Regions from separate parts of the Pantoea sp. B65 genome, predicted to be linked through region 1. Evidence: predicted binding sites of a transcription regulator. Region 1 holds the regulator's gene; each other region holds the start of a gene.
The links. Region 1 encodes PurR, which represses purine synthesis genes. Its sites were predicted from a motif close to CANGCAAACGTTTGCNTG; they were not measured.

Region 1 (9,986 bases):
TGCGCAAACGTAAGCCAAATTGTTGGTGATGAGAGAGTCAGATAAAAAAGGCAATGTAAGCGGTAAAATACCCTGTCGATCATCGTCAGGGGCAGCCATCCGGCGGTTGCGGCATGGAGAAAATAGCTTTCAGCGCGCGGGAAAATGCATCCGGCGCAATAGCGATTTTATCCTGACGGCGTGATGGCATCAGCCTTGTTTATCAGTATGATAGATATTGTGATCATACCAGCGATAATCAGTGGATAACAGAAGCGGGAATTTAGCCATATGTATCAGTTCTGTCATAGCCGGGAAGAAATTTTCCATTCATCAGCCTGCGGCGATTACCGTATCCAGTTGTGCTGGCCGGATGAAACGCCGCCGCAACAGGGGTGGCCGGTTATTTATCTGCTGGACGGCGCCAGCCATTTTCCGATTGCGGAACATCTGATGCGTACTCTGGCGCACCCGCGTTGCGGCATGACCCCCGGCGTAGTGGTGGCGATTGATTACCCGGACGGCAGCCGGCGTGAGCGCGACTATCGCCCGGCCGTGCAACAGCTGACGCCGGAAGCCAGTCCGCATGGCGGCTGGTATCCGCCGGGGATGGCCGGGCAGTCGGACGCTTTTCTGGCCTTTATCCGCCAGGAGCTGAAGTGCCGGGTTGGCGAATGGCTGGCGATCGACCGGCAGCGCGAGGCGCTGTTCGGCCACTCTTATGGCGGACTGTTTACGCTCAATACGCTATTTACCCGCAGTGACAGCTTTAGCCACTACTATGCGTCAAGCCCGTCAGTCTGGTGGAATGATGGCTATATCAGTAAAGTAGCCGCGCATTTTGCCCGGCAGCCGACCCTGCAGCAGCCATCGGTGCTGTTTCTTTCGGTGGGGGAATATGAGCAGTCGCTGCAACGCTGGGAGCTGGGGCTGGCGGAGGAGGAACGGGTTACGCTGACCCGGCATCGCAGGCAACGGCGCATGGTGGATGGCATCAGGGAGCTGGCGTGGACGCTACAGGCCGGCGCGATAACCGATCTACAGCTTGAGCTATTTATTCATGCGGATCAGTCACACCAGTCGGTGTCGATGCTGGCGTTGCAAAAAGCTTTTATGCATCATTTTCAGCGCTAAGCTGATTTCAGAGGGAAACCGGGAGAGTATTGCGGCAACAGGGGAGTGGTGCGTTCTAGAGGACTCGAACCTCCGACCCCCACCATGTCAAGGTGGTGCTCTAACCAACTGAGCTAAGAACGCAAATAACTATGATTAAACGATGGCGAATTATGGCAGTTAAAACGGCAACCCATTTTGGTGCGTCCGAGTGGACTCGAACCACCGACCCCCACCATGTCAAGGTGGTGCTCTAACCAACTGAGCTACGGACGCACAAACTGGTGCTTTGGTGCGTTCTAGAGGACTCGAACCTCCGACCCCCACCATGTCAAGGTGGTGCTCTAACCAACTGAGCTAAGAACGCAATCAATCGCTATCGTGTTGACAACGGGGACGAATATTAACGGCAGCTTATCCGGCTGGCAAGCGGAAACATCTATTTTTGTTGCCGATTGCTGCGCAACTGTGCGACACGCCGTTTTTTTAAACGTGCGCCGCACGACCGGAGGCAAAAATTAATGTGCTGCGCGTGCGAGGATCACTTCCGCCGGTAGCTGCTGCAACCGGCGCATCCGCCAGATCATCATCACCGCCGATGAGGTCAGGCCAATAATAAAGCCGCACCAGAACCCGGCCGGACCGAGAGCGGGCACCACCCAGTCGGTCAGCGCCAGCACATAACCCGCCGGCAGCCCCAGCACCCAGTAAGCGATAAAGGTGATAAAGAAGATCGAACGGGTATCTTTATAACCGCGCAAAATCCCGCTGCCAATCACCTGAATGGAGTCGGAAAACTGATAAATCGCCGCCAGCAGCATCAGTTGCGCCGCCAGCGTGACCACTTCCGGATTATCGTTATACAGCAGCGCAATTTGCTCGCGGAAAATCACCGTAAAGGTGGCGGTAACCGATACCAGCATCACGCCAACCGCCTGCGCGGTCCATGCCGCGATTCGGGCGCCTTCGGTGGATCCCTGGCCGAGACGAAAGCCGACGCGAATGGTGGTTGCCACTCCCAGCGACAGCGGCAGAACAAACATCAGCGAACTGAAGTTGAGTGCGATCTGGTGGCCGGCCACCTTGACGATACCCAATGGCGCCACCAGCAGCGCCACCACCGCAAACAGTGTCACCTCGAAAAACAGCGCCAGCGCCACCGGCATACCCAGGCTGGCTAAGCGGTAGAGAACTTTCCAGTCAGGGGCATCAAAACGGCTGGCTAAGCGGATATCGCGCAGTGAAGAGGCGCGATTGATCCAGGCTTTCATCAGAATAAACATCACCCAATATACCGAGGCGGTGGCGACGCCACAGCCAATGCCGCCCAGCGCCGGCATAGCGAAATGGCCATAGATAAAAATGTAGTTAACCGGAATATTGACCAGCAGACCGATAAAACCCAGAACCATACCAGGCTTGGTTTTCGACAGCCCTTCACACTGGCTACGCGCCACCTGAAAGAATAAATAACCAGGCGCCCCCCACAGCAGGGCATGCAGATAACCAATGGCAATACGCGCCATCTCCGGGTCCATCCCCTTCATCGCGCTGATGATAAAGCCGGCGTTATACAACACCAGCATAATCAGTACGGCAACCGATCCCGCCAGCCAGTAGGCCTGGCGAACCTGATGGGCAATGCGATCGCGGCGGCCGGAACCGTTAAGCTGCGCAACAATCGGCGTTAAGGCCAGCACCAGGCCATGACCAAACAGGATGGTCGGCAACCAGATGGAGGTGCCGACTGCGACGGCGGCCATATCCGTGGCGCTGACGGCGCCGGCCATAATGGTATCGACAAAACCCATGGCGGTCTGCGCGACTTGCGCGAGGATCACCGGGATGGCGAGGGCTAATAATTGACGCGCTTCTGTCAGATACTTCTGCACACAAACACCTTGTCTGGTTTTATCAGGGTGAAAAAATTTAACGCCCTGATGGGCGAATGAATATAAATCAGTAGATTAAGCCGCGTAGTGTAACGGTCGTGGCGCTTTAAGCCAATCACCTGGCCTGATAATCGCTCTTTATGTTATACACTCAGCACAGGTTGCTGCCGGCTGGTATCAGAGCAGCATGGCAGATGTGTTAAGATTGCCAAAAACAGACTGAGGCTTGAAGCATGTTTACTGGTATTGTGCAGGGCACCGCTGAGGTGCTGTCTATTGTAGAGAAAACCAATTTCCGTACGCACATCGTCAAATTACCGGCTGAGATGATGCCAGGCCTGGCCTTAGGCGCCTCGGTGGCCCATAACGGCTGCTGCCTGACGGTTACCCGGGTTGACGGTGAACAGGTCAGTTTTGATCTGATGAAAGAGACGCTGCGTATTACCAATCTCGGTGAGCTGGAGAGCGGCGATAAAGTTAACGTGGAACGTGCGGCGAAATTTAGCGATGAGATCGGCGGCCATTTAATGTCCGGCCATATTATGACCACCGCTGAGATCTGCAAGATTATTAATTCAGAGAATAATCGCGAAATCTGGTTTAAACCGCAGGATGCAGAGGTGATGAAATTTATTCTGCGTAAAGGTTATATCGGTATTGACGGTATTAGCCTGACGGTGGGAGATGTCACTAAAAGTAAATTCTGCGTGCACCTGATCCCCGAGACGCTGGCGCGTACCACGCTGGGCGAGAAAAAACTGGGGCAGCGTGTCAATATTGAAATTGACCCACAGACCCAGGCGATAGTGGAAACGGTGGAGCGGGTTCTGGCACAGCGCGAAGCGGCGCTGCTGGCGGAAGCGGAATCCCCGGCAGAACAATAAAGGGCGATCTATCACACCCTAACCGTAGGGGAGGCATTAATGCCTCCCTTTGCATTAATGCCTCCCTTTGCATTAATGCCTCCCTTTGCATTAATACATCCCGTCGTTAATGCGGTACCCGCAATCCACCCTCAATCCCATGGCTGAATACCACTTGCCACAACTGGATATCGCGGGCGCGAAAAGCACCGGCACAGGCATTAAGGTAGTAACTAAACATCCGTTTAAATCGTTCGCCGTAATCTTCCGCCAGCTGCGGCCAGGCTTCAAGGAAACGCTGATACCATGCCATCAGGGTGGTGTCGTAATCCGCACCAAAATTATGCCAGTCTTCCATCACAAAGTGCGGCTCACTGGCATCGGCAATCTGACGTATCGACGGCAGACAGCCGTTCGGGAAGATATATTTATCAATCCACGGGTCAACGTTCATATCGGTTTTAATCGTGCCAATGGTGTGCAGCAGGAAAATGCCATCCTGTTTTAAATTGCGGTCGGCAACGTCAAAATAGGTGGCATAATTTTTCGGCCCGACATGTTCAAACATCCCCACGGAAACAATTCGGTCAAACTTCTGCGCCAGATCGCGATAATCCTGCAGCAGGATGGTCACGTCCAGACCCTCGCAACGCTGTTGCGCCAGTTTCTGTTGCTCGGCAGAGATAGTCACGCCGACTACCCTGACATGATAATGGCGCGCGGCAAACGCCGCCAGACCGCCCCAGCCGCAGCCGATATCCAGCAGCGACATGCCTGGCTGCAGCTGCAGTTTTTCGCAGATCATTTTCAGCTTGGCCTGCTGCGCTTCTTCAAGCGTCTTCGCTTGTTTCCAGTAACCGCAGGAGTATTGCAGATGGGAATCGAGCATGAATGAGAAAAGATCGTTACCGAGATCGTAATGCTCTTTGCCGACAATCCAGGCGCGTTTTTTTGATTGCAGATTAGTCAGCCGTGCCGCTGCGATGCGCAACGTATCTTTGAAATGGCGCGGGAGTTGCTGGTCAAGTTTATGTTTTAACACCCGATGAAAAAACATATCGAGGCGTTCACACTCCCACCAGCCATCCATATAGCTTTCGCCGAGCCCCAGTGAGCCTTCCTGCAATACACGCCGGAAAAAATCGGGATTTTTCACCTGGATATCCCAGGGGTGAGAGCCATTCACTTCCACACCGGCTACCTGCAGCATTTCATGGACGATGCGATACCAGTGATTTTCTTCCAGGCCCAATTCTTCTATACACGATGAACTCATAGCTTCTCCATCACCTGCTGTGATTAGAACCTGAGAATTAGAATAGCTAATTTCTACAGGATTGTGAGAGAACTCACGGAAAATCCGTGCGCCTGATATCCGACGTTTAACAGAGGATTGAAAATGAACGAAAAATACCTTGCCTTACTGATGCTGCAGCGATGTTAGTAGCGCAGGCGGCAGATATGCTGCCCCGGTTTCCCGCGACTGGCTGCAATATCGATACTCAGGTTTGGTCCTGCAGAGATGCGTTGCGAATGCCACGCCGTAAAACACCACGACAGCCCTGTCAGGTCTGACCAAATAATGTTAATTTATTGTTATATAATATTGCCTTAGATGAGTATATGCTCACGGCAGGCAATATTCAATACAATATTGTTAGCGAGCTAACTAAATGATTTCATTCACTGATGTGATGTGGCGTCGACTGCTTTGACCAACCGCTGTTTTTCGCTCTTGCGCTGAAATTGTAGCGCATATCCGATCAAAGCAAGAACAACGGTCAGCAACATAATTGCGGTGGTGGTCAGCAGCGTTTCGGCAATTAGCGTCGATACGGCCATGCTGGCGAGAAAGCACAGACCGAGTTGCAGCATATTCTGTAATGCTGCGGCTTTTCCGGTGGCCTCGGGGAAGGGCAGCAGTGCGTTAGCCACCACAATCGGATAGATCGCGCCATTCGCCATCGCCATACCGCAAAACGGGACCAGTAGCGCCGTCAGTGTTACCTGGCCGGACAGCGCCACGGCAAAGATGGCGCTGATGCTGATGGCATAACCCAGCAGCAGCCAGCGCAACAGGGTGGCGCCTGCCAGACGCTGTAGCAACGCGCGACAGCCAAAACCACCCAGTAAAAAAGCCAGCGTTTGCGGAATATAACTCAGACCGATATCGCCTGGCGTCAGCCCCAGATCGGCAAGAATAAACGGCGAACCGGTCAGCCAGGCAAAAAAACTGGCGGAACAGGCGGCATAAATCAGCACATTGCCACTCCAGATGCGCGATTTCAGCAACAGCAGAAAGCTGACCAGGGGTTGCACGCTGACGCGGTTTTTTACTGTCGCAGATTTAAGCCGCAGCGTCGGGATCAGCAATGCCAGCGCAATCAGCAGCAGTGCGACAAAGATCGCGCGCCAGCTAAAATGGTTCAGCAGCCAGGCGCCCAGCAGCGGCGCCAGCGCCGGAGAGAGCGCTACCAGCGGCATAATGGTGGCGAAGACACGATTAGCCTGCGCACCGTGATAGCGGTCGACGACCAGCGCCTGCCAGCTGACCGCTGCGGAACAGACCCCCACCGCCTGGATAAAGCGCAACACCAGCAGCAGGGTGGCATCCTGCACCAGCAGCATACCGGCGCAACCGAGGGCAAACAGACTCAGCCCCATTACCAGCACCGGTTTACGCCCGATGCGATCCGACAGTGGCCCCCAGAACAGTTGCGCACAGGCAAAACCGGCAAGGAAGATACTCAGGCTGGCGCTGATAGCGCCAGGATGGGTGTGCAGGTCCTGTTGCATGGCGCCAAACGCCGGCAGGTACATATCGGTAGCAAGAAAACCCAGCATGCTTAACAGCGCCAGGTAAACAATAAATCCTTTTGACTTGATCATCAGATAACTCTTTTTTATGCAGGTGATGTAACGCGCAGAGTGTAAGCGGGTGCACTGTGGCTTGTGAAACGCTAATATTTGCCTATTGCGTTGAAAAATTTTGCAGGCAGGATATGTGGTCAGAACATTCTCTTGAAGTGGTTGATGCGGTTGCACGTACCGGCAGTTTTAGCGCCGCCGCCAGTGAGCTGCATCGTGTGCCCTCGGCGGTCAGCTATACCGTACGTCAGCTGGAGCAGTGGCTGGCGGTTCAGCTGTTTGAACGCCGCCATCGCGATGTGGTACTTACCGCTGCCGGTAAAGTTTTTATTCAGGAAGGCCGCGCTGTTATCAAAAAAATGCTTGCCACCCGCCGTCAGTGTCAGCAGGTGGCCAATGGCTGGCGCGGGCAGTTAAGTATCGCGATCGATTTGATTGTTAAACCGCAGCGCAGCCGCCAGCTGGTACTCGATTTCTATCGCCATTTCCCGGATATGGAACTGCTGGTTTCCCATGAGGTATTTAATGGCGTCTGGGATGCGCTGGTGGACGGGCGGGTTGATATGGCGATTGGCGCCACCCAGGCGATCCCGGTCGGCGGGCGTTTTGGTTTTCGCGATATGGGGGCGCTAAACTGGCGCTGCGTGGTCAGTGCCGGACATCCGCTGGCGCGGCAGCAGGGAACGATAGAGGAAGAGACGATTCGTCAGTGGCCGTCGCTGGTGCTGGAAGATACCTCGCGCAGCTTACCGAAGCGGATTACCTGGACGCTGGATAATCAGCGGCGTCTGGTGGCGCCGGACTGGGATACCGCCTTTGATTGTCTGCTGGCGGGATTATGCGTTGGTATGGTGCCCGGGCACTTCGCCGCACCGTTGCTCGCCAGTGGCGAACTGACGGAGCTGAGCCTGCCGGCGGGTTTTCCCGACAGCCCATGTTGCGTCAGCTGGGCAGAACAGAGCGCGTCGCCGGCGCTGAGCTGGCTACTGGATTATCTGGGCGATGCGGAAACCATGAATGCCGAGTGGTTGCACGAGGCGTGATCACCGGCCACCGCCGTGGCCGGCCAGAAGATTAGCGACGATAATCGCGGAATGGGCCATCGGCGACGGAACGGCGCTCGATCAGTGAAGGATGCACTTCAATGGTCTGAGGATCTTCGCGTTTACTGGTAATGCGGTCCAGCAGCATATCAAAGGCGGTTTGCCCGAGACGTTCTTTTGGCTGATGCACAGTGGTCAGCGCCGGTGTGAAATAGCGCGCGTTACGCACATTATCATAACCGATCACCGAAATATCCTGCGGCACCCGCAGGCCCATCTCATCGGCGGCGCAAATCGCCCCCATCGCCATAATATCGCCGCCGCAAAACACTGCGGTTGGCCGCTGCTTCTGCGACAGAATTTGCTGCATGGCGCGATAACCGGATTCCGGTTCAAAGTCACCCTGCACAATCCACTCATCGCGCACATGGATGCTGGCTTCGTGCAGCGCTTTCAGAAAACCGGCATGACGGCCGCCGCCGGTATTACGCTCCAGCTGGCCGGGGATCGCGCCGATATCGCGGTGGCCGCGATCGATCAGATAGCGACCCGCCATATAACCACCCTCAAAGGCATTATCCAGCACGGTATCGGTAAAGTCGCCGCGCGATTCGCCCCAGTCCATCACCACCATCGGGATATTGCGATTCTCTTCCAGCATTTTCAGCAGGTCATCCGGATACTCAGAACACATCACCAGCAGGCCATCGACGCGTTTTTGCGCCATCATCGACAGATACGCCTGCTGCTTTTGCAGATCGTTATGGGCGTTACCGAGGATCAGCGTATAGCCTTTGGCAAAGCAGCGGGTCTCTACCGCTTCAATAATTTCAGCAAAGTAGGGCGCTTCACTGGAGGTCGCCAGCAGACCAATCGATTTGGTATGGTTAACCTTCAGACTACGTGCAACGGCGCTGGGCGAGTAGTGCAGCGCTTTGATGGCGGCCCAAACCGCTTCGCGCGTATCTTCAGCGACAAAGCGTGTTTTATTGATGACATGTGAAACGGTGGTGGTGGAAACACCGGCGCGTTTCGCCACATCCTTAATTGTTGCCATTAAACTGGTACTCCTGCGCTTATCTCAACGCATTGATAAATAGCATGTTAAACGTTTGCGTACCCCTGGCGATTTTCAGGCGGCCATGGGGGTTCATTGTTGCATTCTGAGTGACGTCGGGAAGGAGAATGACGTCAGGAAACACGGCAAGTAACGCGGTGTTGCAGTTGTTGCGCAACGGAAAAAAAGAATTCTATCAAGGCTGTGAGAAGAAAACGAGATTTTTACTTGCAACTGTGGGAAAATCCACACAGTTATTGATTGTATACTCATGACTTATGGGTCTTTTAGGAGCGTAGTATGGATACCAATCTGAAGTTATCTCTGATGACCACCGTTGGCTCACTGTTAGTGATTATCGCTTTTAGCTTTGTTGCGGTGATGAACTGATTTTCTCACCACCCGGCGGTTTTTCCACTAGCGGTAAGAAACGCCTGATGGGGTATGCGTCAGGCGTTTTTTTTTGCATCTATGCGTTGATGTTACGCAAAATAGTGAGCGCTGGCACGGTAAATCGCCATCCCCGATCCGGCGACAGTATCGGGATTAAGCACCCCCAGCGCCTGACGGATCCAAAGATATTTATTAAAGCCGCGTACAGCTTGCCTGCGCGTCAGGGTAGGGTATCCGGTTAATTCTCTTATTTTATTCCTGATAGCATCCGTCTGGAAAATCCCTTCCTCTTCTTTGATCCCCATAATACCCTGTGACAAAATATCTGTGGAATGCTCTGCCGTCATTTCATCATCAAGATACCAGTAATCGGTCGTTTCCGGACCGGTTACACTCAATCCCAAAGCGGTATCTTTGAATGTTTCCATATGGCTGTATTCGTGAATCAGATTTTTAACCCTGACCTCAGGGGAGTCGCTAAAAAAGCTTTCAGCCAGAATAACTGCGCCCTCATCAGCTATTGCCGCAGCGATAACATCGGATTTTTCATGCAAATATCTTATTAGGGAAAATCGCGAGCGTTTTACTGTATCATTCCGAATCGTCTGAATAACATCTCTGGTCATCGCCCAAACTTTGACTAATGATGAAAATAACTCAACATCAGCTTTACCTATATAGGGTTCAAGCAGCGTTTGTGTGGCGGAAGGATGACTATGTGCCATAAGCAGAGCCCTATCCAGTACCGTTTTAGCGCGTTTTAAACTATTTTCAATCA
Region 2 (9,986 bases), on a different contig from region 1:
TAGCGAATTCAGCCGCACAGGTATCAACGCGCTTGTAGACCGGGTGCAGATTGTACTGCTCACGCAGTTTACGCACTTCCGATTCCGCGACCCCCGCCAGGTCACACAGACGGGCATCGGCAAAGCCTTTACGCTTCAGGGTACGCAGGAAATCTTTGGTCAGACCGTTGATGCCCTGCTTAGCCACCTGCTCTTCCAGACGCACCAGCTCTTCAATTTGCACCAGGAACCAGCGGTCAATATTGGTCAGGTTAAACACGCCATCAACCGACATACCGGCACGGAACGCATCCGCCACATACCAGATACGGTCGCCACCGGCATCTTTCAGCTCGCGGCGAATGCGGGTCAGCGCTTCCGGATCGTCAAGGCTGACTTTCGGATCAAAGCCATTGGCGCCGACTTCAAGGCCGCGCAGCGCTTTCTGCATTGATTCCTGCAGGGTGCGGCCGATAGCCATCACTTCACCGACAGATTTCATCTGGGTGGTCAGACGGTCGTTAGCACCGGCAAACTTTTCGAAGTTAAAGCGCGGGATCTTAGTCACTACATAGTCGATGGACGGTTCAAACGATGCCGGGGTACGACCACCGGTGATATCGTTCATCAGTTCGTCCAGCGTAAAACCAACCGCCAGCTTGGCGGCCACTTTAGCAATCGGGAAGCCGGTTGCTTTCGATGCCAGGGCTGAAGAGCGGGAAACACGCGGGTTCATTTCGATAATGATCATCCGACCATTTTCCGGGTTCACCGAGAACTGCACGTTGGAACCGCCGGTTTCGACGCCAATCTCACGCAGTACCGCCATCGAGGCGTTACGCATGATTTGATACTCTTTGTCGGTCAGGGTCTGTGCTGGCGCTACGGTGATGGAGTCGCCGGTGTGGATGCCCATGGCGTCAAAGTTTTCGATCGAACAGACAATGATGCAGTTGTCGTTCTTATCGCGCACCACTTCCATCTCATACTCTTTCCAGCCAATCAGCGACTCATCAATCAGCAGTTCACTGGTCGGAGACAGGTCGAGGCCACGCTCACAAATCTCTTCGAACTCTTCACGGTTATAAGCGATACCGCCACCGGTGCCGCCCATGGTAAAAGAGGGACGGATAATACACGGGAAGCCAAGCTGCTCAGCAACCGCCAGCGCCTCTTCCATGGTATGCGCGATGCCGGAGCGGGCAGTATCGAGACCAATTTTCTTCATCGCTTTATCAAAGCGCTGGCGGTCTTCTGCTTTATCAATAGCATCGGCGGTCGCGCCAATCATGGTGACGCTAAATTCAGCCAGTACGCCATGGCGTTCCAGTTCCAGCGCACAGTTCAGCGCGGTCTGACCGCCCATGGTTGGCAGTACGGCATCCGGGCGCTCTTTCTCGATAATTTTGCGCACCACTTCCCAGTGAATCGGCTCGATATAGGTTGCATCGGCCATTTCCGGGTCGGTCATAATGGTCGCCGGGTTAGAGTTCACCAGGATAACGCGGTAACCCTCTTCACGCAGCGCTTTACAGGCTTGCGCGCCAGAGTAGTCAAATTCACAAGCCTGGCCGATAACAATCGGGCCAGCGCCAAGAATCAGGATACTTTTTATGTCGGTACGTTTTGGCATTTTGTCGCTCCTGATTATTTTGCGGTTGAACGGTAAGCTTCGATCAGTTCGATAAAGTGATCGAACAGCGGTGCGGCATCGGCCGGACCCGGGCTGGCTTCAGGGTGTCCCTGGAAGCTGAACGCCGCTTTATCGGTGCGGTGGATCCCTTGCACCGTATGGTCAAACAGCGATTTATGCGTCACACGCAGGTTTGCCGGCATATTATTTTCATCGACCGCAAAACCATGGTTCTGAGCAGTAATCATCACGCGATTATTATCCAGGTCTTTCACCGGATGGTTGCCGCCGTGGTGGCCAAGTTTCATTTTGACCGTCTTCGCGCCGCTGGCCAGCGCCAGCAACTGATGGCCGAGACAAATACCGAACACCGGAATATCGGTTTCCAGGAATGATTTAATCGCGCTGATAGCGTAGTCGCAAGGCTCCGGGTCGCCAGGGCCATTTGACAGGAAGATGCCGTCCGGGTTGAGTTTCAGTACCTCTTCCGCCGGAGTCTGCGCCGGGACAACGGTCAGGCGACAGCCGCGATCCACCAGCATACGCAGGATATTGCGTTTCGCGCCGTAATCGTAGGCAACAACATGGAATGGCAGGTCGGTACTCTGCGATGGCAGCCCCCCTTCCAGCGTCCAGCTGCCTTGCAGCCAGCTGTAAGACTCCTGGGTGGTGACTTCTTTTGCCAGATCCATACCTTTCAGGCCGGGGAAGGCTTGTGCTTTCTGCAATGCCAGTGAGGCATCCGCTACGTCACCGGCGATGATGCAGCCGCTCTGTGCGCCTTTTTCACGCAGCAGACGGGTCAGCTTACGGGTATCGATATCAGCAATCGCCACAATGTTATGGCGCTTCAGGTACTCGGACAGCCCTTCTTCATTACGGAAGTTGCTGGCGATCAGCGGCAGGTCACGGATGACGAGGCCTTGCGCATGTACCTGGGAGGATTCTTCGTCAGCAGCATTAGTGCCGACATTGCCAATATGAGGATAAGTAAGAGTGACGATCTGGCGGGAATAGGAAGGATCTGTGAGGATTTCTTGATAACCGGTCATTGAAGTATTGAAAACCACTTCCCCCACTGCCGATCCTTCTGCCCCAATGGCCCGACCGTGGAATTGGGTTCCGTCTTCCAGAACCAATAGCGCTGACTTAATCAAAACGTCCTCCAGGGAATAAACAGTCACAATATCTGCATATTAATTCATAATCATAGCCTGAATCAATGCAAAAACCGCCTGAGATGTCGATTTTTGGCAAATTGCGCGCATTCTAATGATCGCCTTCGCCATTGTCTACCCTGAGAGCCAGTTTTTCATGCTTTTTTAGCCAACTGGAAGGAAACTCGGAAGATTCATGCTGAAAAGGGGTGATATCCGGCTGATAAAACCGGTTGACTGGTGAAATGAAATAAAAATCCAATCTGACAGCCCGCAAAACCAGACCAAATGGTCAAAAACGGACATTTTGCGCTCTTTTTTTACCGATTAAATGCAGATTAACCACACTTAATCTACAAAAACACATCAAAGCCTTATTTTTAATAAAAATAAAAAGGGCAATAAATTATTGCCCTATCAATCAGAACCTTATGATTGAAATAACCACATCACGATGGTCGCAACACATTACAAACTATCTAAACTCAGCACGTCCCGCATATCATAAAGACCGGTTTTACGGTCATTTAACCACTGAGCAGCACGAACAGCGCCATTGGCGAAGGTCATGCGGCTGGAAGCCTTGTGGGTAATCTCTACACGCTCGCCAATATCAGCAAACATCGCCGTATGCTCACCGACGATATCGCCGGCGCGCACAGTAGCAAAACCGATGCTATGCGCGGCACGCTCACCGGTATAACCTTCACGCGCGTAGACCGCATGTTGTTTCAGATCCCAGTCCATCGCATCCGCAATCGCTTCCCCCATCGCCAGTGCGGTGCCTGATGGCGCATCCACTTTATGGCGGTGATGCGCTTCGATGATTTCTATATCGGCATAATCGCCCATGACTTTTGCTGCTTTTTCCAGCAGCTTTAGCACCAGGTTAACGCCGACACTAAAGTTAGCGGCGAACACGATGCCAATATCCGCTGAGGCCTGCTTAATCGCCGCTTTACCGGCATCATCAAAGCCGGTAGTACCAATCACCATCGCCTTCTGATGTTGACGGCAGAACGCCAGATACTCCAGCGTGCCTTCCGGGCGGGTGAAATCGATCAAAATATCGAAATCATTAACCACCGCATCGGGGTTGTCGCCCACCTTAATCCCGATAACGCCGATCCCGGCTAATTCACCCGCATCACTACCCACCAGCGAAGAACCGCTGCGGGTCAGTGCCGCCCCGAGGCGCACGCCGGCTGCCTGCTGCGTCGCCTGAATTAGCTGGCGCCCCATGCGCCCATCGGCGCCGACGATAGCAATACGGATTTCTGAATGACTCATATTGGATTCCCTGACATATCTGTGCCTGCAAGCGACAATAAGGTTAACGAGGCGGCTACATTGACGCCACAATAATCACTACATAATAAGAATTTTACGCCAGCTGGCCTGGATTATCAGTAAAACTGAATCGCGGAGGGGAATATTGCAGAGGCGGCGTTATCGCCGGCCAGGCCGGGGACTGGCGTTGAAACTGGCTAAAGTATGGGGTTCAACGCCTGAAACAGGGCTGTGAGGTTGCAAATCGGCAAGCCTTGAGAAAACCGGGAAAGAGACAGAGCGGTCAACAGTCTCTCCACCAGGGTAACGGCGTAAAGCGGATAAGATCCTTAAATACAGGTCATTTGGCCGCCACGGGCGGCGAAAACACCGCCCGCAGGGTTTAATCTACCTGCTTAACTTCCACGCGCAGCTCTTTCGGCACTTCAAACACGATATTCTCTTCACGACCACTCAACTCGATCGCCGGTTCGCCGCCCAGTTCGCGCAGCCGTTTAATCACATCCTGTACCAGAATATCCGGTGCTGAAGCGCCGGCGGTGACGCCGACACACTGAATATTGCGCAGCCAGCTCTCCTGAATATCCTCAGCGGAGTCGATCAGCCACGCCAGTTTACCGGCACGCTGCGCCAGCTCGGCCAGGCGATTGGAGTTGGAGGAGTTTTTCGATCCGACAACCAGCACCACATCAGCATCCCGCGCCAGACTGCGCACCGCTTCCTGACGGTTAGTGGTGGCATAGCAGATATCATCCTTGCGCGGCCCGATGATTTTCGGGAAGCGCAGACGCAGGGCGTCGATAACATCCGAAGTATCATCCACCGACAGGGTGGTCTGGGTCATAAAGCACAGGTTCTCTTCGTCTTTCACCTGCAACTTGTCGACGTCAGACGGCGATTCCACCAGGTACATGCCTCCGCGCGGATTGCTGTACTGCCCCATGGTGCCTTCCACTTCCGGGTGACCCGCATGACCGATCAGGATCGCCTCGGTGCCTTTACGGCTGGCGCGCGCCACTTCCATATGCACTTTCGTTACCAGCGGACAGGTGGCATCAAACAGCATGGTCAGCTCGCGCGTACGCGCTTCTGCCCGCACCGCCTGAGAAACGCCATGGGCGGAGAAAATCAGGATCGAGCCATCCGGCACTTCGGCAATCTCTTCAATAAAGATCGCCCCGCGCTCGCGCAGGCTGTTCACCACATAGCGGTTATGCACCACTTCATGACGCACATAGATTGGCGCGCCGTACATCTCCAGCGCGCGTTCCACGATGCTAATGGCGCGATCAACACCGGCACAGAAACCACGTGGGTTAGCCAACAGGATTTGCATTGGTCCCCTCCAGCTGCGGATCGATCTCCAGCACTTCAATATCAAACTGAATGGTGCGTCCGGCCAGGGGATGATTGAAGTCGACGGTGATTGAATCACCGGAAACCTCCCGGATCACGCCTGGCATTTCGCTACCACCCATACCGGTAAATAGCATAATAGCACCAATTTCCGGCTCCCCCGCCTGAGCAAAATCACGACGGGAGAAATACTGGATCATGTCCGGGCTGGCAGCGCCAAACGCCGATTCCGGCGGCAGACTGAACTGGTGCTTATCGCCACACTTCAGCCCGAGCAGCGCCTGTTCCAGACCTTCCGACAAACTGCCATCGCCAAGACGAAACAGCGCAGGCTTGCCATTGGCGCGCGTCGACTCCGCCGTTGAACCATCTTCCAGCTTCAACGTGAAATGCACCAGCAGCGCGCTATTGCGCTGTACAGAATCAGTCATGCCTTACCCTTTCTGTTTAGCCTGCTTTCCGGAAGGGGTAAAAAACCCTTCAAGGACGATCAATGCGGCGCCAATAGAGATACCGCAATCGGCGATGTTAAAGGTGGCAAAGTGCCAGTCACCAACATAGAAGTCGATAAAATCGACCACAAAGCCGTGATACGAACGATCAAACAGGTTGCCCAGCGCGCCGCCAATAATCAGCGCGTAGGCAATATTATTAAGCTTCTGGCTGGCGGATGCGCGATACATCATCACCAGCAACGCCACCACAATCGCCACGGCAATACCGGCAAAGAACCAGCGTTGCCAGCCACCTTTATCCGCAAGGAAACTGAACGCCGCGCCGTAGTTATGGGCGTAGAAGAAATTAAAGTACGGCATAATCGGCATCGACTGGTGCAGCATCAGATTATCCATAATCCATTGCTTGCTGCCAAAGTCGATGGCGATGACTACCAGCACCAGCCACAGCCAGCGCAATCCGGTCGATAAAAGTGGCTTACGCATCAGGCAAACTTACGCTCTTCACCGTCTCCGGCTACGTTAGTGACACAGCGACCGCAAACCTCTGCGTGCTCCGCATTCTGACCCACGTCAGTAGTGTAATGCCAGCAACGCGGACATTTATCGCCTTCGGCTTTGTACAGCGCGATTTTCAGACCTTTCAGCAGTTCGCTCTGCTGCGCTTCCGCGCTCGCCAGCGCATAATCCGCCACCTGCGCACCGGAGGTCAGCAGTACAAAGCGCAGCTCGTCGCCCAGGCTGGTCAGCTTCTGCGCCAGCGCCGGATCGGCGTACAGCGTGACTGCCGCTTCCAGCGAACCACCGATACGTTTATCGGCACGCGCCTGCTCAATCACGCGGTTAACTTCGCCGCGCACTTTCAGCAGGTCGTCCCAGAAGGCGTCATTCATTGGCTCATTTTCCGCCACGCCAAACAGGCCGTCGAACCACTCTTCAGTAAACACATACGGTGCGCGTTTGCCCGGCAGGTAACCCCAGATCTCATCAGCGGTAAACGACATGATCGGCGCCATCCAGCGCACCAGCGCTTCGGCGATATACCACAGCGCGGTCTGGCAGCTACGACGCGCCAGGCCATCGGCTTTCGCGGTGTACTGACGGTCCTTGATGATATCCAGATAGAAGGAGCCCATCTCAATCGAGCAGAACTGCATCAGACGCTGTACCACTTCATGGAAATCGTAGCTGGCGTAAGAGGCAAGGATGTCATCCTGTGCCGCTTTCGCCCGCCCTACGGCCCAGCGATCCAGCACCACCATCTCTTCCGGTTTCACCATATCGGTTTCCGGATTAAAACCATTGAGGTTAGCCAGCAGGAAACGTGCGGTGTTACGGATACGACGGTAAGAGTCGGCAGAGCGCTTCAGGATTTCGTCCGATACCGCCATTTCACCGGTATAATCGGTTGATGCCACCCACAGGCGCAGAATATCGCCGCCCAGTTTGTTCATCACATCCTGCGGACTGACGGTGTTACCGATAGATTTCGACATCTTACGGCCCTGACCATCAACGGTGAAGCCGTGGGTCAGTACCTGACGATAAGGCGCTTTGCCTTTCATCGCGGTAGAAATCATCAGGGAAGACATAAACCAGCCGCGATGCTGATCCGAACCTTCCAGATACATATCTGCGCTGTTGCCGCCAAATTCCGGACGCACATCCACCACCGAAGAGTGGGTAGAACCGGAGTCAAACCACACATCAAGCGTATCCGGCACTTTCACATAATCGCTGGCTTCATCGCCCATCAGATCTTTCGCGTCGAGATCCCACCAGGCCTGAATACCATCAGCTTCGACACGTTGCGCCACCGCTTCCATCAGTTCCAGCGTACGCGGATGCAGCTGCTCGGTCTCTTTATGGACAAACAGCGCCATCGGCACGCCCCAGGTGCGCTGACGAGAGATACACCAGTCAGGGCGGTTAGCGACCATCGATTCAATACGCGCCTGGCCCCAGTCCGGGATCCACTGCACGCCTTTGATCTCTTTCAGTGACTGCGCACGCAGGCCTTTCTGATCCATGCTGACAAACCACTGCGGCGTGGCACGGAAGATGATTGGCGTTTTATGGCGCCAGCAGTGCGGATAGCTGTGGAACAGCTTCTCGACATGCAGCAATGCGCCATGGTCGCGCAGCAGCTCAACAATCATATCGTTGGCTTTAAATACCTGTACCCCATCCAGCGTTGGATAAGTGCCGGTGATAAAGCAGCCGTCCGGCCCTACCGGGTTGGCGGTTTCCAGACCGTATTTTTGACCGATAACAAAGTCATCCGGACCGTGGCCGGGAGCGGTATGCACCGCGCCGGTACCGGCATCAAGGGTCACATGCTCACCCAGAACCACCGGCACATCAAAGCCGAGGAATGGATGCTGGAAACGCATCAGCTCCAGCGTGGCGCCGGTGGTGCTGCCCAGCACCGTCCAGCTGCTGACGCCAGCACGCTTCATCACGCTTTCCACCAGATCTTTGGCAAGGATCAGCGCTTTACCGTCGATCTGCACCAGCTGGTATTCAAATTCCGGATGCAGTGAAATGGCGCGGTTAGCCGGCATGGTCCACGGGGTGGTGGTCCAGATCACCAGCGCAATCGGGCCGTTAACACCGGTCGCGGCAAATTTGGCGGCAACCGCGGCGCTATCCACCGCATTAAACATCACGTCAATCGAAGGTGAGGTTTTATCGTAGTACTCCACTTCCGCCTCGGCCAGCGCTGAACGACAGTCCAGACACCAGTGCACCGGCTTGGCGCCTTTATGCAGATGGCCATTGCCGATGATTTTACCCAGCGCACGGATAATATTGGCTTCGGTCTGGAAGTTCATCGTCAGATAAGGATGGTCCCAGTCACCCAGTACCCCCAGACGGATAAAGTCTTTCTTCTGGCCTTCAACCTGCTCAGCGGCATATTTACGGCAGGCCGCGCGGAACTCAGCGGCGCTCACTTTCTCGCCAGGCTTACCGATCATCTGCTCAACTTTATGTTCGATTGGCAGGCCATGACAGTCCCAGCCCGGCACATATGGCGAATCATAGCCAGCCATGCCTTTAGACTTCACAATAATGTCTTTCAGAATCTTGTTAACTGAGTGACCAATATGAATACTGCCGTTCGCGTAAGGAGGGCCATCGTGCAGAATAAAGGTTTTTTTCCCTTTTTTGGCTTCGCGGATGATGCCGTACAGATTGTCATCATACCAACGTTGCAGCATTCCCGGTTCGCGTTTGGCCAGATCGCCACGCATCGGGAACCCCGTTTCCGGCAAATTCAGGGTAGATTTATAGTCACTCATCAGATTCTCGGTTCCGTATGTCGGTTCTTAAACCGGTGTTTTATACCGCTGGTAGCTGAAGTTGCAGCGGACGCACGTTCTGTTGCCGCCTTGCTGCAACGCCACTTACTTTGGGTATCGCCCAAAAATATTTCGGGCAGTCACCACATCTTTAGCAATTTGCTCTTTCAGCGCGTCGAGCGATGCGAATCGCTGCTCGTTGCGGATTTTTTCACAGAGCACCACATCTATATGGCGTCCGTACAGGTTCATTGCAACATCCAGCAGATGAACTTCTAACTGCTGACGTAGCCCGGCAACGGTCGGGCGGGTACCTATATTGGCCACGCCGGGCAGCGGCTGCTCAGCAAGACCATAAACTTCTACGGCATACACCCCTTTTACTGGCGAAACTGAACGCCGCAGAGGAATATTCGCCGTGGGGAAACCGATGGTGCGGCCCAGCGCATCGCCATGCACCACGCGGCCAGAAATGCTGAAGGGATGTCCAAGCAACGACTGCGCCAGCGGCAGATTATCCTGCGCCAGCGCCTGACGAACCGCGGTGCTGCTGATGCGTTTGCCGTCGTCGCAGAATGTCTGGGTGCTGATCACATCAAAGCCATATTCAGCGCCCGCTTTCTGTAATAACAGGAAATCCCCCTGGCGACCAGCGCCAAAACGGAAATCATCGCCAACCGCCAGCAGCTGTACGCCAAGCTGCTTCACCAGCAGATCGGCAACAAAGCTTTGCGCGGTGCGCGCGGCAAAACGCCGGTCGAAGCGCACACAAAGTACCGCATCCACACCGGCTTCGGCCAGATAACGCAGTTTT
Region 3 (9,986 bases), on a different contig from region 1:
ATGTCTCCTTTTGGAGACATCATTACCCGGTGATTGTCGTAAATATGCAACACCTGCTAATAACCGGCTTCTTTTCCAGCATTCTCCCTGTGCGGGAGGGGGTAACACCGGCCGCCAGCCGCGTCTGAAGCCCATAAAAAAGGCCGGAACAATCCGGCCTTCTGGCGATATGTTAGCAGGCGGGTTAGCCCAGTTGCTTACGCGCATTGCGGAAAATACGCATCCATGGACTGTCTTCGCCCCACTCGGCTGGATGCCAGGAGTTGCTGACGGTACGGAATACGCGCTCCGGATGCGGCATCATAATGGTCACGCGGCCACTTTCGTTAGATACCGCAGTAATACCGTTTGGTGAGCCATTCGGGTTCGCCGGATAATCCTGAGTGACGTTGCCGAAGTTGTCGACGTAACGCAGTGCCACCAGCCCCTGATGCTCCAGCGCCGCCAGGTGCGCGTTATCACGCACTTCGACAAAGCCTTCGCCATGAGAAACCGCGATGGGCATACGTGAACCGGCCATACCGGCGAGCAGCAGCGACGGGCTGGCGGCCACTTCCACCAGGCTAAAGCGGGCTTCAAAACGCTCGGACTGGTTACGGACAAAGCGCGGCCAGTTCTCACTGCCCGGGATCAGTTCGCGCAGATTAGACATCATCTGGCAGCCGTTACACACCCCCAGCGCCAGCGTCTGTGGACGATGGAAGAAGGTTTCAAACTCATCACGCACGCGGCTGTTAAACAGAATCGACTTCGCCCAGCCTTCACCGGCGCCCAGTACGTCACCGTACGAGAAACCACCACAGGCAACCAGCGCCTGCACGTCGTCCAGCCCACGACGGCCAGCCAGCAGATCGCTCATATGTACATCGACCGCGTCGAAACCGGCACGATGCCAGGCCGCCGCCATTTCCACATGAGAGTTAACCCCCTGTTCACGCAGTACCGCAACTTTCGGACGCGCGCCGGTGGCGATAAACGGAGCGGCAACATCCTCTTCCGGTTTAAATGTCAGGCTGACATTTAAACCAGGATCGTTGTCGTTTTTCTTCGCTTCGTGTTCCTGGTCGGCACATACCGGGTTATCACGCAGGCGCTGCATCTGCCAGGTCGTTTCCGCCCACCAGGTACGCAGCGTAGTACGGCTTTCGCTATATACGGCTTTATCACCGGCGCTGATCACAAAGCGATCGCCGCTCTGCGCCTGGCCGAGGTAGTGGACGCAGTCTGCCAGACCGTTGTCGGCCAGCACCTGCCGGACCTGATCACAATGCTGAGCAGCAACCTGAATTACCGCCCCCAGCTCTTCGTTAAACAGGGCCGCCAGACTATCGCTGCCCAGCGCGGCGATATCCACGCTGACGCCACAGTGGCCGGTAAATGCCATCTCGGCCAGCGTGACCAGCAGACCACCGTCGGAACGGTCGTGGTAAGCCAGCAGTTTCTCATCCGCCACCAGCGTCTGAATAGCGTTAAAGAAACCAGCCAGTTTCTGCGCATCACGCACGTCAGCCGGTTTGTCGCCCAGCTGGCGATAAACCTGTGACAGCGCGGTGGCGCCCAGCGCGTTGTGGCCGTCACCTAAATCGATTAGCAGCAGCGCGTTATCCTGCTGCGGCTGCAGCTGCGGCGTTACGGTACGACGCACATCTTCAACGCGGGCAAAGGCGGTAATCACCAGCGAGAGCGGCGAGGTCATTTCGCGCTGTTCACTGCCATGCTGCCAGCGGGTTTTCATCGACATCGAGTCTTTGCCCACCGGAATGGTGATACCAAGGGCCGGGCACAGCTCTTCGCCAACCGCTTTCACCGCGGCGTACAAACCGGCGTCTTCGCCCGGGTGTCCGGCCGCGGCCATCCAGTTTGCCGATAATTTAATGCGTTTCAGCGAACCGATCTGCGTTGCGGCAATGTTGGTCAGCGCTTCACCGACCGCCAGACGACCGGAAGCGGCGAAATCCAGCAGCGCCACCGGAGCACGCTCGCCCAGCGCCATCGCTTCACCATAATAGCTGTCGAGGCTGGCGGTGGTTACCGCGCAGTTCGCCACCGGGATCTGCCATGGCCCGACCATCTGATCGCGCGCCACCATACCGGTCACGCTGCGGTCGCCGATGGTCACGAGGAAGGTTTTCTCAGCCACGGTTGGCAGATGCAGTACACGCTTCACCGCATCTTCAATTGAGATGCCATCGCGTACCAGCGCTTCGCCTTTAACCTGCAGAGTGGCAACGTCGCGAGTCATCTTCGGCGTTTTACCCAGCAGAACGTCAAGCGGCATATCGATCGGTTTATTATCGAAGTGGCTGTCGGACAGGGTCAGATGCAGCTCTTCGGTCGCTTCGCCGATCACCGCATAAGGTGCGCGCTCACGCTTACACAGGCGGTCAAACTGCGCCAGTTTCTCCGGCGCAACCGCCAGCACATAACGCTCCTGAGACTCGTTGCACCACACTTCCAGTGGGCTCATTCCCGGCTCATCGTTGAGGATATCGCGCAGATTAAACTGACCGCCGCGCTCGCCATCGCTGACCAGTTCCGGCATCGCGTTCGACAGTCCGCCAGCGCCAACGTCATGGATAAACAGAATCGGGTTGTCTTCGCCCAGCTGCCAGCAACGGTCGATCACTTCCTGACAACGCCGCTCCATTTCCGGGTTATCACGCTGTACCGAAGCAAAATCAAGATCGGCATCCGACTGGCCTGACGCCATTGAGGAAGCCGCACCACCGCCCAGACCGATATTCATTGCCGGTCCACCCAGCACAATCAGTTTGGCGCCAACGGTGATTTCGCCTTTCTGTACGTGGTCAGCACGGATATTACCGATACCGCCCGCCAGCATAATCGGCTTATGGTAACCACGCAGTTCCACGCCGTTATGACTGTTGACGCGCTCTTCATAAGTACGGAAGTAACCATTCAGCGCCGGACGACCAAATTCGTTATTGAATGCTGCGCCGCCCAACGGGCCTTCGGTCATAATGTCCAGCGCGGTAACAATGCGGTCTGGTTTGCCGAAATCCTCTTCCCACGGCTGTTCAAAGCCCGGGATACGCAGGTTGGATACCGAGAACCCTACCAGACCGGCTTTCGGTTTGGCACCGCGCCCGGTGGCGCCTTCATCACGAATTTCACCGCCGGAACCGGTAGCGGCGCCTGGCCATGGCGAAATCGCCGTTGGGTGGTTATGGGTTTCTACCTTCATCAGAATATGGGCATCTTCCTGATGGAAGTCGTACACACCTTTATCAGCATCGGCATAGAAGCGGCCAATCTGCGAACCTTCCATTACCGCAGCATTGTCTTTATAAGCAGACAGCACATAGTCCGGGGTTTGTTCGAAGGTGTTTTTAATCATTTTAAACAGCGATTTAGGCTGTTGCTGACCATCAATAATCCAGTCGGCGTTGAAAATTTTATGGCGACAGTGCTCGGAGTTTGCCTGGGCAAACATATACAGCTCGATGTCGTTCGGGTTGCGCCCCAGTTTTTCAAACGCGGTCTGCAGATAATCAATTTCATCATCCGCCAGCGCCAGACCTAACTTCTGGTTTGCCAGCACCAGCGCATTGCGTCCTTCACCTAACACATCCACGCTCTGCAGCGGCTGTGGCTGATGGTGAACAAACAACTGCTCAGCCTGCGCCAGCTCGGTGAAGATGGTCTCCATCATACGGTCATGCAGCAGTCCGGCCAGTTGCGACCACTGCGCTTCGCTTAGTTGCGGCGCCTGCAGATAGAAAGCCAGTCCGCGCTCCAGCCGCAGCACCTGCGGTAAGTCGCAGTTATGGGCAATATCGGTGGCTTTGGAAGACCATGGAGAAATAGTGCCTGGACGTGGGGTCACCAGCAGTAAGCGACCTTGCGGCGCATGCTCAGCGAGAGACGGACCGTACTTCAACAGTCGCTGAAGGCGGGCCTTTTCGTCAGCGTTCAGCGCTGCGCTGACATCAGCAAAATGGACGTACTCAGCGTAAATATCACTCACCGGCAGGTGAGCGTCCTGAAAGCGGGTCAGCAGTTTGTTTACACGAAATGCCGACAGAGCGGGCGAACCACGCAGAATTTCCATCATCAAAGATCTCTCGTCTTCGAAGCGCCGGGCGACGCTTCTTTGGGCGCAACAGGGAAAGCGGGCGCTATTATAGAGAATCCGCGCCCCCAACGAAACCGTTTGCGCACAATTTCTCGGATACAGGAATTGGCTTAAAATTGCGCAAAACTTGCTGAATAAGTTGCGGCGCAACGCTTTGTTGCGCAAAATGCCCCACGCTCTGGGAAATCAACCATAACTAATACTGCCGAAAGAGACAGAGGCCTGCGGGCAACCGAGAGATAACTATTTGAAACGCCTAAAAATTAATTATCTGTTGATCGGGCTGATCACCGTGCTGCTGGCGCTGGCATTGTGGCCATCGATCCCCTGGCACGGGGGGTCGGGAGATCGAATCGCACAGATAAAATCGCGGGGCGTATTACGAATCAGCACCATAAACTCCCCGCTAACGTACTACACAGTCAATAAATCACCGGCCGGTATGGACTACGAGCTGGCAAAACGTTTCGCCGGTTATCTGGGCGTGCGCCTGGAAGTGACCGTACGTCAAAACCTCAGCGACCTGTTTGACGACCTTGACGACGATAAAGCCGATATCCTCGCCGCCGGTCTCAATTATAACAGTGAACGCCTGACACGCTTTCGTACCGGCCCCACCTATTATTCGGTGTCCCAGCAGCTGGTGTACCGTATCGGTAAACCGCGGCCAAAAAATCTGGGCGATCTGCAAGGCCGCCTGACGGTAGCTTCCGGTTCCGCTTATTTATCGACGCTGCGTAATGCGAAACAGAGTCAGTACCCCGAGCTGGACTGGGCCATTTCAACCGATCAGAGCCCGAAAGCGCTGCTCGAAGCGGTGGCGGATGGCAAACTCGACTATACCGTCGGCGATTCGGTGACTATCGGTCTGTTGCAGCGCATTCATCCGCAGCTGGCGGTGGCCTTTGATATTACCGATGAAGAGCCGGTGACCTGGTATATGCAGCGCGGCGATGACGACGACAGTCTCAACGCCGCCATGCTCGACTTCTTCAGCCAGATGGGTGAAGAAGGCACCATGGCGCGGCTGGAAGAGAAATATCTCGGCCATGTCGGCGCCTTCGACTACGTCGATACCAGCACCTTTCTGCGCGCCATCGACGACATTCTGCCGGATATCAAACCACTGTTTGAACGCTATGCCAGCGTGATCGACTGGCGCCTGCTGGCGGCAATCTCTTACCAGGAGTCGCACTGGAACCCGCAAGCCACCTCTCCCACCGGCGTGCGCGGTCTGATGATGCTGACGCGCAATACCGCCGACAGTCTGAATGTTGATGACCGGCTGGATCCGGAGCAGAGCATTCGTGGCGGCAGCGAATATTTACAGCGCATGATGGAAAAAGTCCCGTCCACCATCCCGGAAGATGAGCGCATCTGGTTCGCACTGGCGGCGTATAATATGGGATATGCGCATATGCTGGATGCACGCAAGCTTACCGAGAAGCAGAAAGGCAATCCTGACAGCTGGGCCGACGTCAAAATCCGTCTGCCGATGCTTAGCCAGAAACGCTACTACAATCAGACCACCTATGGTTATGCACGCGGCCATGAAGCCTACTCCTATGTGGAGAATATCCGCCGCTATCAGGTCAGTCTGGAGGGGTATTTGCAGGATCAGGAGAGAAAGCTGGCACAGCAGGCGGCGCTGGAAGCCGGACTGGGCCAGGGTTACCCGGCGGTTGAACCGGTGATCGCCCTTAACTGATGCTCACGGCGGCGCTGGCCGCCGTTACGGATTGGCGGCTTTACGCAAAGCTTTTTTCTGTTCGCGCCGCATACGGAAAAAATCACTCAACATAGCTGCGCACTCTTGCGCCAGTATCCCTTCCGTCATTTGCACCTGGTGATTCATTCCCGGGTGTCCCAGCACATCCAGCAGCGAACCGGCAGCGCCGGTTTTCTCATCGCGCGCACCAAACACCAAACGTCCGATACGGCTATGCACCATCGCGCCTGCGCACATTACACAGGGTTCGAGAGTGACATAAAGCGTGGTGTCGATCAGACGATAGTTTTCCAACACCTTGCCACCCTGACGCAATGCCATAATTTCGGCGTGGGCGGTCGGGTCATGATGACCAATCGGCCGGTTCCAGCCTTCGCCAATCACCCGATCGCCCTGCACCAGTACCGCACCCACCGGCACCTCGCCCTCATCCCAGGCCCGCTGTGCCAGGGTTAAGGCGTGACGCATCCAGAATTCATCGTTGTTATCGCTCACCTGAGTCTCCAGTGGGGGGAAAAGCGGGGGCATTATACATAAAACGCTAAGGAGACTAAGTGAAAGCTGTGGCAGCAATAACTTCGTCACCAGGTTTGGTGCAAATTCCTCGCACCGGCGGCATACATGACGCCCCTACGCATTTGGCTCCCTACTCAAGCTGCTGCAGCTGCCCGGTCGGCGTGACGCGCCAGCGGTGCTGGCAGAAGAACAGCAGCGGGTTATCCTGCTTACTGTCGCTGTAACCGCTGTACAACTGCAGCGGCGTGCCTATCTGGTCCTCCAGCTGCGCGACTTTCTCGTGGCCTAAACAACGCATCGCCAGCACCCGCCCACCATAGCCACGCGCCATCTGGCTGGCGATCAGCTTCACCCGCGGCAGAAAGGGAGAATCGTGGTAAACCTGTACCACCAGCGACTGGGGCGAGCCGGTAATCAGCCAGACATCCGCATCTTCACTGCTCAGGTAGTCGGTCAGACGCTGTTGCACCAGTGGAAAAGCGGTCACGCGCTGGCGGAACCACAGGGCAAAAGCCTGTTCCCGCTGCTGTAAACGCTTCTCGCTATGACCAAAGGTGATCGCCCACAGCAGCAGGCTCATTGGCCAGCGCGCGGCGCGCCCTTTAATCAGCAGTCCCAGCCCCGCCACCGGCAACAGCGGCGCCACCAGCAGCAGATTGAGCGGCTGACGCCACAGCAGATAGCGCATAAAAGTGCCAAACATATCCTGCTGATGCAGCGTGCCGTCTAAATCGAAAAATACTACGCGCCTTGGTGATCCCTTAATCAAAAAATACTCCTCAGGGTAAATAGTGCCATTTATCAGGCAACCGCTGTCGCCATCGCAGAGCTACCATTATAAGTGTAGTCAGAAGCGGTAAACTCAACCGATGCTTTCCCACATCGATACTTTTCCGCACGAGTTACCCTTTTTACCTGTTTTAATCATGGATCGCACCGCCAGGCACGGTAGACTAAGTTATTCATATTCAGGACATCAGCCGGCAGCGGTATGGATTATCCGGCTGACTTATCAATCAGAGGTACACAGAATGAGTTCACTGCTGCGCATTCGTCAGCTCTATCCGAGGCTGGCGTTAAATGAACGTCGGCTGGCGGATTTCCTGCTGTCGCAGCCGGATCGCGCTCGTCACCTCAGCTCGCAAAAGCTGGCGGAGGAGTCCGGCGTCAGTCAGTCCAGCGTAGTCAAGTTCGCGCAAAAGCTGGGGTATAAAGGTTTTCCGGCACTGAAACTGGCACTCAGCGAATCACTCTCTGATAAAGATGCGATTACCGTTCATAACCAGATTTTAAGTGACGACCCGTTAAAGGTGGTGGGCGAAAAACTGTTTGCCGAGAAGCAATCGGCGATCCGCGCCACCCTGGATATTAACAGCGAAGAGAAACTGCTGGAGACACTGCGTCTGCTGAAGTCGGCACATCGTATTGTGCTGGTTGGCATTGGCGCCTCGGGGCTGGTGGCGAAAGACTTCTCCTGGAAACTGATGAAAATTGGCATCAGCGCGGTAGCCGAGCAGGATATGCATGCGCTACTGGCCAGTGTGCAGGCGATGAAAGCCGGCGATCTGCTGCTGGCGATCTCCTACAGCGGCGAACGCCGGGAAATCAACCTGGCGGCGCAGGAAGCGCGGCTGGCCGGAGCCGATGTCCTGGCTTTTACCGGTTTTACGCCAAACACCCTGCAACAATGTGCCAGCCACTGCCTGTATACCGTTGCCGAAGAGCAAACGACCCGCAGCGCGGCGATATCATCAACCACCGCCCAACTGGCGCTTACCGACCTGCTATTTATGGCGCTGGTGCAAAATGATCCGCAACGTGCCTCCAGCCATATTCGCCACAGCGAAGCGCTGGTGAAAAAGCTGGTCTGAATCTATGGTGCGGCGCGTCAGGCGCCCACACTTTCAAATAACCAGCACAATGGCAATATCCAGACCGCTCTCCGGCATATTACGCGCAACCCTTCCTGACGCCCTTTCTGCTTAAGATTCTCTGCCATTGTCATCCGTGTTTCCTTATGTTGCGGTGAACGTTCTGCCAGCCCCCGGCGACAGAAGCCATCTTATGACTGTGATCATTGGGAGCATTGAATCGCCACAGGTTTAACAGACCAAGAAAGACACTGAAGTTCAAAACACCGAAAGAGATAATTGAAAGGGGTGTTGCGTTGACAGATTGAATCTACACTTTCGTGTTGGTTTAGAAAATGCGCCGCGTACTATATGCGTGACACCGGCAAAGATGGCTGAGGCTTCGCCGTTAAAAGTACGACTCCATTAGTGGAGCTGTTTGAGGTCATCCGCTGTCAGGCCAGTCATTTTCTGCACGGCAGCAGAATCCAGCCCGTTCTCCAGCATTGTGCGGGCCACTTTGAGTATTCCCTTCTGCTCACCAAGCAGAATGCCTTCCTCACGACCTTTTGCCAGGCCTTTCTCCAACCCTTTCTGTTCCAGTTTTTCTGCGATTGTCATCAGTATCTCCTCCTGCTACGGTGAACGCTGTGCCAGCTCACGGATAAAGGATTCAGGGTCAGCCGTCTCCCCTGCCTGTAGCATATAGTTTATCAGCACTCGCAGTTGTTCATCTGTAGTGTAACCGCTACTCAGCAGCATGACTAGTTGCTCAAGTAGCTCGGACATGTCTCGAATACGGATATGTTTCTGTAACAGCTCAAGCACCGCCATACGTCGATGGGCCATGATTTCATCGTCGGGGATAACGGTCACATCCACCAGTGGGAAGTCACCACCATACACCTGTCCAGCTAGTTCCGGATCACTAAATCCCTGCAGCCAGCTCATCGGATGTGGATAGGGAGTTTCGTTCCCATGATAGAAAAGAATCGGAATCACCAGCGGCAGCTGTTTATGCCCGGCCTTAAGATGCTGCTGCATCGCCGCGATGGCATAACGCATTAGACGAAAGCTCATCTGTTTATCGGCAGAACTCTGATGCTCTATCAGACAATAAATATACCCTGCGCCGCCACCCGCTTGCAGTGAATACAAGATATCTGAGCAGAATGATTGCAGATCATCCTCGATAAAACTACCTGAGGTAATTTGCCGAGTATTAAGATCGCAACGCTGGAGCAGCGTTGGCGGCAAATGTATCTGCAAAAAGTCGCGCGCAGTTTCCGTATGGCTGAGAAGTTGTTTAAATACAGCATCATGTGGGGTTGGAGTGGTGCCCATGTTCCTTACCTGTCATCCAGTTTGACATGCAAGGACACTACCACAGGTCATCAGCGGTTAAAATATACTCACCCGCCTGACGGGAAGAAATTATTTCAGGCAAAAAACATCTCAGCTTTATACTCATTAGCAGAGCATCTAAATAGTACGGCCAGGTTTAATTCTTTTTATTTTTTCGACTCAATCCCACGCTTATCCAGTTCTCTGCGCTTTAATCTCTAAAGATTCATCGAGAGTTTGCTTTAATTTAACTGAATTACCAGCAATTGAAAATTCTGAAACCTTAGGAGAAAGTTTGTATAAAAAAACACAAAATACCCCAATCGCATTTGCCGCAACAAAACTTGCCCCATCAATAAACTTAGTCATCAATAGCAACAGTGACAATATCAGTACACAAACGTATACAATTAATGAAATTATGAACTTCCTGAAATTTTCTTTCTTATCA

Region 2: carA (glutamine-hydrolyzing carbamoyl-phosphate synthase small subunit) is a predicted target of PurR. The motif match lies at 2,992-3,009, and genes of this name have one in related genera.
Region 3: purL (phosphoribosylformylglycinamidine synthase) is a predicted target of PurR. The motif match lies at 4,164-4,181, and genes of this name have one in related genera.

The regions. Positions count from the first base shown of each region.
Region 1 covers NZ_JAHXPU010000036.1:717-10,702, reverse strand. Annotated here, with positions in the region: gene JWF83_RS14390 (alpha/beta hydrolase) at 271-1,113, shown strand; tRNA gene JWF83_RS14385 (tRNA-Val) at 1,160-1,236, opposite strand; tRNA gene JWF83_RS14380 (tRNA-Val) at 1,292-1,368, opposite strand; tRNA gene JWF83_RS14375 (tRNA-Val) at 1,383-1,459, opposite strand; gene JWF83_RS14370 (MATE family efflux transporter) at 1,611-2,984, opposite strand; gene JWF83_RS14365 (riboflavin synthase subunit alpha) at 3,218-3,868, shown strand; gene cfa (cyclopropane fatty acyl phospholipid synthase) at 3,975-5,123, opposite strand; gene punC (purine nucleoside transporter PunC) at 5,531-6,736, opposite strand; gene punR (DNA-binding transcriptional activator PunR) at 6,850-7,758, shown strand; gene purR (HTH-type transcriptional repressor PurR) at 7,790-8,815, opposite strand; gene JWF83_RS14340 (YnhF family membrane protein) at 9,116-9,205, shown strand; partial or broken gene JWF83_RS14335 (RHS repeat-associated core domain-containing protein) at 9,298-9,986, opposite strand, start outside.
Region 2 covers NZ_JAHXPU010000023.1:144,302-154,287, reverse strand. Annotated here, with positions in the region: gene carB (carbamoyl-phosphate synthase large subunit) at 1-1,612, opposite strand, end outside; gene carA (glutamine-hydrolyzing carbamoyl-phosphate synthase small subunit) at 1,627-2,769, opposite strand; gene dapB (4-hydroxy-tetrahydrodipicolinate reductase) at 3,238-4,059, opposite strand; gene ispH (4-hydroxy-3-methylbut-2-enyl diphosphate reductase) at 4,442-5,395, opposite strand; gene fkpB (FKBP-type peptidyl-prolyl cis-trans isomerase) at 5,376-5,846, opposite strand; gene lspA (signal peptidase II) at 5,850-6,356, opposite strand; gene ileS (isoleucine--tRNA ligase) at 6,356-9,172, opposite strand; gene ribF (bifunctional riboflavin kinase/FAD synthetase) at 9,278-9,986, opposite strand, start outside.
Region 3 covers NZ_JAHXPU010000016.1:108,298-118,283, reverse strand. Annotated here, with positions in the region: gene purL (phosphoribosylformylglycinamidine synthase) at 185-4,075, opposite strand; gene mltF (membrane-bound lytic murein transglycosylase MltF) at 4,344-5,804, shown strand; gene tadA (tRNA adenosine(34) deaminase TadA) at 5,829-6,353, opposite strand; gene yfhb (phosphatidylglycerophosphatase C) at 6,472-7,110, opposite strand; gene JWF83_RS05930 (MurR/RpiR family transcriptional regulator) at 7,373-8,212, shown strand; partial or broken gene JWF83_RS05925 (hypothetical protein) at 8,446-8,520, shown strand; partial or broken gene JWF83_RS05920 (Rpn family recombination-promoting nuclease/putative transposase) at 8,618-9,535, opposite strand; gene JWF83_RS05915 (hypothetical protein) at 9,728-9,986, opposite strand, start outside.